DNA from 2 places in the Mesorhizobium sp. B2-5-3 genome. Region 1 is predicted to be linked to the other one. Evidence: predicted binding sites of a transcription regulator. Region 1 holds the regulator's gene; the other holds the start of a gene.
What was found. The regulator LexA, encoded in region 1, represses DNA repair genes until DNA is damaged. The targets are predictions, from matches to a motif close to TGTTCNNNNTGTGTTCNG.

Region 1 (4,209 bases):
GAATTTTTCCTCCCGCCGGCCGGTCAAGAAATACGCGGCCGCGGCGGCACTTTTCTCGATCGCCGCCTATCTCGTCATTTCGGGCGTCGTTGTCGCCGCCGAACGCAGCTTCATCATGCTGGCGGTGATGCTGATCGCCGTTCTGTTCGATCGGGCGGCACTCACCATGCGCAATCTGGCTATTTCGGCGATCGCCGTCATCGTGGTGTCGCCGCACGAGGTGGTAGGGCCGAGCTTCCAGATGTCGTTCGCCGCCACCGCGGCCCTGGTGGGCGCCTATGCCGGCTGGTCGGATCGCAAAGCCGACAAAGCGCGGACCCCGCCGCCGCAACGGACCTTGCCCGGCCTCCTGACGCGAAAATTGCTGCTGGCGACAGGTGGGCTCGCGATGACCTCGATTATCGCGGGAAGCGCCACGGCGCTTTTCGCCATCTGGCATTTCCAGCGCGTGTCGCCGCTCAGCCTGTTCGCCAATCTTGCCGTCATGCCGATCGTTTCGGTCGTGATGTTCCTTGCGGTTGCCAGCGCGCTGCTGATGCCGTTCGGGTTCGATGGACCATCCCTTTATCTGATGGGGAAGGGACTGACCGCGATGATCGCCATATCAGGATGGATCTCGCAACGCTCGCCGGTCGACGCGGTCGGGTTGATTTCGCAGCAATCCGTCCTTCTGGTGGCGATCGCCCTGGTCATCGCGACGATGGCCACGACATGGCTGCGGCTGGCGGCACTTCCCTTCGCGCTCGCCGGCCTGTTGACCGTCTCGGACACGCGCACGCCGGACGTGCTGATTTCGGAGGATGCCCGCCTGGTGGCGTTGCCGATCGGCGGCGGCGAGCTCGCGATCAACCGGGCGCGCCCGAACGAATTCACCGTCGATAATTGGAAACGCGCGCTGAAGTCCGAAACCATCGTTGCGCCGGAACTGTTCGACAGCGGAGACCGACAGTTCGACATCTTCGATCCCGCGCAACTTCCGGCGGGAGCGCCTTTCTATTGCTTCACGGGCCTGTGCATGGCCCGGCATACCTCGGGGGCGATCATCGCGCAGGTGGAGGATCGCAAGGACGCCTGGAGGGCCTGCTCCTATGCGGATCTGATCGTCATCAACGACCCCGCAGGCTACGATCCCTGCCACAATCCGCTGGTTCTCGTCATCACCAAGCGGCAGCTCGCTCGTAAGGGAAGTGCCGCCGTCTTCTTCGACCAGCAATCGGCGACGGCACCGGCACGGGTCAGCTTTGCCGTCGACAGGCCATATCGGCCTTGGCACGAACAGCGGAAATTCTCACGCGAGGCAAGGGGACTGCCGCCTTACCGTAAACCCGAAAAGCCCACCGCCGACCCCGCTCAGTAGCGCCTGATCAGGCCGACCAGCTTGCCTTGCACCTTGACCCTGTCCGGTCCGAAAATACGTGTTTCATAGGCCGGATTGGCAGCCTCGAGCGCAATCGAAGCACCCTTTCGGCGGAAGCGCTTCAGCGTTGCTTCCTCCTCGTCCACCAGGGCCACGATGATCTCGCCGGGACTTGCGGTGTCGGCATTGCGGATGATGACCGTGTCGCCGTCGAAAATGCCGGCCTCGATCATCGAATCGCCCTTGACCTCCAGCGCATAGTGTTCGCCGCCCATGATCATGTCAGGCGGCACTGAAATGGAATGCGTCTGATGCTGGATGGCGTCGATCGGCACACCCGCTGCGATGCGACCCATGACCGGGATCGACACCGCTGAAACCGCATCGTCGTCATTGCCGGCAGCGGGCAGACGCGAAGACGTCGCCGGCTTGATCTGCCGGCTAGGGCTGCTGCCCTGTCCGAGGCTGCCCTGGATGACGCTCGGGGAGAACTTCTTTGCCGCGTTAAGACCCGGCGCGATCGAGTCCGGCAGGCGCAGCACCTCCAGCGCGCGCGCCCGGTTGGGCAGGCGGCGAATGAAGCCGCGCTCCTCCAACGCCGTGATCAGCCGATGAATTCCCGACTTGGAGGCGAGGTCCAGCGCTTCCTTCATCTCGTCGAAGGACGGCGGAATGCCGCTTTCCTTCAGCCGTTCATGGATGAACATCAAGAGTTCATGTTGCTTGCGCGTGAGCATGGCGGCCCCCAAAGGCATTGCACGAAGGGTCTGGAACCAGAATCAGAAAACAAACCCAGAACAAACACTATCTGTTCCAGTTGTGTTCCGCAACCATTTAAAGTTTAATGAATTTCTTAAGGCGACGGAAACGAAATGCCCTCCCGCAGCCAGCATCCTGCCAGCGCGGTCCGTCGTCAATGCGCTCCCGGGCCCTTTGAAACTATTTTGGTTAATGGCCTGTGGCCCGACCGGTCTCCACTCTTGGCACAAGCCTGCAAGCTGGGTGACCGGCAGGTGCGGGGTGCGTTTGGGCGGATTAGAAACCCCTGCGGCTCGTGAACGAAACGAAACCAAAATGCCAACTTCCGCCGGAAAACGGCCAGACACCACCACTGGTCGCGATGGGCTGCGTTCGCTCGCTCCTTGCTTCCCGTTCGCTTGACGAAACCGTATAATAATGTACGGTTTTCGAAGAGGAACACCAATGATCACGCCGAAGCAGGCCGCGCGACGCGAACGGATAGAGGAGGCCGCCTATGCGGTGCTCCGGGAAACCGGCTACAAGAGCGCCTCCCTGCTTGCTATCGCCAAGCGGGCATCGGCCTCGAACGAAACCCTCTACAACTGGTACGGCAACAAGCAGACCCTGTTTCGATCCTTGATCGAAGCCAATGCGGGAGAGGCAAGGAAGCTGCTGGAGGACGCCCTTCACCAGGCGCGCGATCCGCTCGAAACCCTGAACTTGCTCGGGCCAGTCCTGCTGACCCTCGTGACGGGCGACAAGGCGGTGGCGCTCAATCGCGCCGCGGCCGGCGACGTCAACGATACAGGCACGCTTGGCCAATCGATCGCGCAATTCGGCCGCAATACCATAATGCCGCTTGTTGGCGACCTGCTTCGAACCGCAAGTCGGGCCGGCCTGATCGCCTGTGACGATCCTGCCGAAGCCGCCGACATCTACATCAGTCTTTTGATCGGCGATCTCCAGGTTCGCCGGATCGTTGGGGTGCTCGAGGAACTGCCTCGGGCGGAAATCGAGCAAAGATCGAACCGGGCGTTCACCCTGTTCTTGCGCGTCTATGCGGCCAGCCCTTGCCCGGGCGGCAAAACAGCCGGCCCGTTTCCAGGGCGCTCTTCTCACCGAGGAACATCGCGACCATGAGCAAAATTCCCGATCTCGCAGCGATCGAGGCAATGGACACCGCGGATCCGCTGCGTGCCATGCGTGACCGCTTCACCTTGCCCCAGGGGGTGATCTATCTCGACGGCAATTCGCTGGGCGCCGCTTCGCCCGCCGTGTTCGGCGAGCTGCAGAAGGCCGCCACGCAGGAGTGGGCGCAGGATCTCATCCGCGCCTGGAACACCGCCGGCTGGTTCGACATGCCGGTCGAACTCGGCGACCAACTCGGGCGCCTGATCGGGGCCGCCGCCGGCCAGACGGTGGTCTGCGATACCACCTCGATCAACATCTACAAGGTGCTGCATGCGGCACTCGGGATGCGGCCGGACAGGTCAGTCATCGTCGCCGAGGGGGACAGCTTTCCGACCGATCTCTATATGGCCGAAGGCGTTGCCTCGACGCGGCCGGGCACGGTGCTGCGGCTCGAGGGTGTCGATGCGCCGACCATAGAAGAACTGATCGACGAGCGGGTCGCGGTCATCCTGGTCAACCACGTCAACTACAAATCCGGGCAGTTGCGCGACGTGGCCGCGCTGACGCGGACGGCACATGATGCCGGCGCGCTGATTGTCTGGGATCTCTGCCATACCGCCGGCGCCTTGCCCGTCGAGCTCGACCGTTCGAATGCCGATTTCGCCGTTGGCTGCACCTACAAATATCTCAATGGCGGCCCGGGTGCCCCGGCCTTCATCTACGCGGCCGAGCGCCACCATGGCGATGTCCGCCAGCCGCTCAGCGGCTGGTGGGGCCATGCGCGGCCATTCGCCTTCGAACAGGGTTTTGCTGTCGGCACAGGCATCCGCCGGTTTCTCTGCGGCACGCAGCCTGTGCTGTCGATGCGCGCGCTCAAAGGGGCGCTCGATGTCTGGAACGACGTCGACATGGCAGAGGTGCGCAGGAAGAGCATGGCGTTGACCGATCTGTTCATCCAACTGGTCGAGGCAAAATGCGGC
Region 2 (4,209 bases), on a different contig from region 1:
CCTCGATGCGGTCGTGCTCGGCCGGATGCTCGCGCGAGCCCATGATGCGGCGCGAGGCCGCCTTGAAAAGCGTTTCGATCAGGAAGGTCGATTTGCCGCCGCCCGATACGCCGGTGACGGCGGTGAAGGTGCCGAGCGGAATTTCGGCGGTGACGTTCTTCAGATTGTTGCCGCGCGCGCCGACGACTTTCAGGCGGCGGTTCTTCTTCGCCTCGCGGCGAACCGCTGGTGTCGCCACTTCGAGCTCGCCCGAAAGGTATTTGCCGGTGATCGAATTCGGGTTGGCCATCACCTGCTGAGGCGTGCCCTGGGCAATGATTTCGCCGCCATGGATGCCGGCGGCCGGGCCGATGTCGACGACGTAGTCGGCATGCAGGATGGCGTCCTCGTCATGCTCGACCACGATGACCGTGTTGCCGATGTCGCGCAGGTGCTTCAGCGTGTCGAGCAGGCGCGCATTATCGCGCTGGTGCAGGCCGATCGACGGTTCGTCCAGCACGTAGAGCACGCCGGTGAGGCCGGAGCCGATCTGCGATGCCAGCCGGATGCGCTGGCTCTCGCCGCCCGACAGCGTGCCGGAATTGCGCGACAAAGTGAGATAGTCGAGGCCGACGTCGTTGAGGAAGCGCAGCCGCTCGCGGATTTCCTTGAGCACGCGCACGGCGATCTCGTTCTGCTTGTCGTTGAGCTGCGCCGGCAGGTCGGTGAACCACTGGTCGGCCTTGCGGATCGACTGTTCGGTCACTTCGCCGATGTGCTTGCCCGCGATCTTCACCGCCAGCGCTTCCGGCTTCAGCCTGTAGCCACGACAGGCCGGGCAGGGGGTGGCCGACATGAAGCGCTCGATTTCCTCGCGCATCCAGGCGGATTCGGTCTCTTTCCAGCGCCGCTCGAGGTTGGGGATGACGCCCTCGAAGGTCTTGGTCGTTTTGTAGGAGCGCAGGCCGTCATCATACTGGAAGGTGATCTCGCGCTCGCCTGTGCCGCGCAGGATGGCTTCCTGGGCTTCCCCGGTCAAATCCTTGAACTTGTCGCCGAGCTTGAAGCCGTAAGCCTTGCCGAGAGCCTCCAGCGTCTGCACGTAGTAGGGTGAAGTCGATTTCGCCCATGGGCTGACGGCGCCGTCGCGCAGCGAGACGTTCTCGTCGGGGACGACCAGATTGGGATCGATGGCGCGCTGGCTGCCCAGCCCGTCGCAGGTCGGGCAGGCGCCGAACGGGTTGTTGAACGAGAACAGCCTGGGCTCGATCTCGGGAATGGTGAAGCCGGAGACCGGACAGGCGAATTTTTCCGAGAACAGGATGCGCTCATGCGTCTCGTTCTTCGACTTGTTGACCGAATCCTCGCCCGTCTGACTGGCATCGAGCGGCTTATCGGCGAACTCCGCCACCGCCAGCCCCTCCGCGAGCTTCAGCGCGGTCTCCATGGAATCGGCAAGGCGCGTTGCGAGGTCGCCACGCACGACGATGCGATCCACGACCACGTCGATGTCGTGCTTGTATTTCTTGTCGAGTGGCGGCACGTCCGCGATCTCGTAGAAGACGCCGTCGACCTTGACGCGCTGAAATCCCTTTTTCTGCAGCTCGAGCAATTCCTTGCGGTACTCGCCTTTGCGGCCGCGCACGATCGGCGCCAGGATGAACAGGCGCGTGCCTTCCTCGACCGCCAGCACGCGATCGACCATCTGCGACACCGTCTGGCTCTCGATCGGCAGCCCGGTGGCCGGCGAATAGGGTACGCCGACACGCGCGAACAGAAGCCGCATATAATCGTATATCTCGGTGACGGTGCCGACCGTCGAGCGCGGGTTTTTCGAGGTGGTCTTCTGCTCGATGGAGATGGCCGGCGAAAGGCCGTCGATCTGGTCGACATCCGGCTTCTGCATCATTTCGAGGAATTGCCGCGCATAGGCGGACAGGCTCTCGACATAGCGGCGCTGGCCTTCGGCATAGATGGTGTCGAAGGCAAGCGACGATTTGCCGGAGCCCGACAGGCCGGTCATGACGATCAGGCTGTCACGCGGCAGGTCGAGATCGACATTCTTCAGATTGTGTTCGCGCGCCCCGCGAATGGAAAGATATTTATGGTCGGCCATTGCCGGTCGCCGCCTCAGATCTGGAATTTGTGGGATCGGCGGGTTTTCCCCGGCCGTCCCCTATGTAGGTATTTTTGCCGCCGCGTCGAGAGACGCCACAATTCTCGACCAAATCGTTTAACCGTCTTTCGCACGAACGGGCAAGCGGAAAGAACAAAGACCGAACACGCTCCTGACAAAAGCGGTGGAGCAGGCGGCGTGGTTCCCATCAGGGGATATGTCGCTCGATCACAATTTTTCCGATCGGACATCGAGCGGTTGACGTCCCCGGCTGAGGGGAGCAGACTCCACACGTCAATGAAGCCGGCTGTCTTTCGATGGCCTCGCCGCCCAAAGGCGGCCTGCGAGACGCCGCGGGCTACTGCGATCAGTGCTTCTGACGACGATTGTCGCAACGGACACAGGAGTGGAGCATGACGCCACCGGACAGTCCCTTGAGGCTCCAGCAGTGACTGGAGCCGCGGCAGGGATGAATGCCAGGGAGACGCGAGCGCCTTCCGACGTGACCCTGCCGGATGCACCAAAATCAGAGACTACTGGTCGGATCGTCGGCTGAACGCCGCGAAGCATCCGAAATCTAAAGCCGGTAAAACATTCCCGGCGAAAGATTGGATTATAGATCCAGAAAAGCCCCGTCTGTTTGCTAAAAGCACGGCGGGGCTGCTCTTTTGGGGGAACGCGCAGGTACTGACGGCCCGCGACATGTCGGCTACCGCGGCGGTTTGATCCCGCCGGCGCCGACATCGACCGTGATGCTGCCAGAAATCCTGACATCGGTATCGCCGATCTTGAACTGGCCGTTTCCGTTGGCGGGGAAGGCGTCATCGGGTTCGGGCTGCGGGGCCGGCTTGGCGATGCGATAATCGCCGGCCACACCGGGCAGGCTGCCTTTCTGGCTGTCGTTGGCAAAGGCGCCGCCGGCCAGCATGAGCGCACCGGCGAAAATAGTGACGGCAAGACGCCAAGGTCGGAATAAGCGGCTGTCGATCATCGGGCGGTTATAGCGCCGCCCCGCCGAGGTGGCCAGACCGGCGGTCATCAAATCGCCGGACGGCGGGGCGTCGCAATTCATCGTGCTTGTGCCGGTCACGCCGCCTTTTTGCGGGTATCGTAGACATGATCGACGAGACCCCATGCCTTCGCTTCCTTGGCGGTCATGAAATAGTCCCGGTCGAGCGTGCGCTCGACCTCTTCATAGGTGCGGCCGCAATGACGCGCATAGAGTTCGGTCATCTGCCGCTTGGTGCGCAGGATGCCTTCGGCGTGACGCTGGATGTCCGATGCCTGACCCTGGAAGCCGCCCAGCGGCTGGTGCAGGACGAGGCTGGCGTTGGGCAGCGCGATGCGCCGTCCCGGCGTGCCAGCCATCAGCAGGAACGAAGCCATCGAGGCGGCAAAGCCCATGCACACCGTCGACACCGGACAACTGACGTATTGCATCGTGTCGTAGATGGCGAAGCCGCTGGTCACCACGCCGCCAGGCGAGTTGATGTAAAGCGAGATCTCCCTGTCGGGATTATCCGATTCCAGCGACAGAAGCTGGGCGCAGACCAGCGCCGACATGCCGTCGTTGATCTCGCCGTTGATAAAGACGATGCGCTCGCGCAGCAGCCGCGAGAAAATGTCGAAGGCGCGCTCGCCGCGGCTCGACTGCTCGATCACCATCGGCACCAGATTGGCAAAACCGGTCATCGTCTCTCTCCGTTTTTCATGTGTCGGCCACTCAAGCGGCGCGCTGCAGAAGGCAAAATGAATTGGCGGCGGCCGTACGGCCGGAGGCGCTCGCAGCGAATGAAAGCCGGCAGCCGACACCTGCCATGGTCACCATGGGCCTGGCGGCGGATGTCGCCGCACGGGCAAAGCCTTCATGGATAATATGCAGATGCGTGCCGCCCGAAACGGTGCGGGCGAGCGTGAAGGTGACGATGCTGTCGAGTGGGTTCCGTTCCTCGTCGGGCCGCGGCTGTTCCCGCCAGGAATAGCGAAGCCTTTTTCCGGGCTCGGCATCGAGGATCTCGCATTCGATCGGCGCATCCGGCCCGGCAAAGGCGAAATTGCTGCCGATCTCAGGATTGATGTCGTTGGGCATCATCCAGGCCGCAAGCAATTCGGGC

Region 2: the regulator LexA is predicted to act here: its motif matches at 2,245-2,262, upstream of uvrA (excinuclease ABC subunit UvrA).

What each region holds. Positions count from the first base shown of each region.
Region 1 is NZ_VFUS01000011.1:53,813-58,021, forward strand. Features, by position in the region: gene FJ867_RS22965 (ComEC/Rec2 family competence protein) at 1-1,357, shown strand, start outside; gene lexA (transcriptional repressor LexA) at 1,351-2,094, opposite strand; gene FJ867_RS22975 (TetR/AcrR family transcriptional regulator C-terminal domain-containing protein) at 2,561-3,238, shown strand; gene kynU (kynureninase) at 3,235-4,209, shown strand, end outside.
Region 2 is NZ_VFUS01000013.1:110,421-114,629, forward strand. Features, by position in the region: gene uvrA (excinuclease ABC subunit UvrA) at 1-2,095, opposite strand, end outside; gene FJ867_RS24640 (hypothetical protein) at 2,805-3,086, opposite strand; gene FJ867_RS24645 (ATP-dependent Clp protease proteolytic subunit) at 3,182-3,787, opposite strand; gene FJ867_RS24650 (SRPBCC domain-containing protein) at 3,819-4,209, opposite strand, start outside.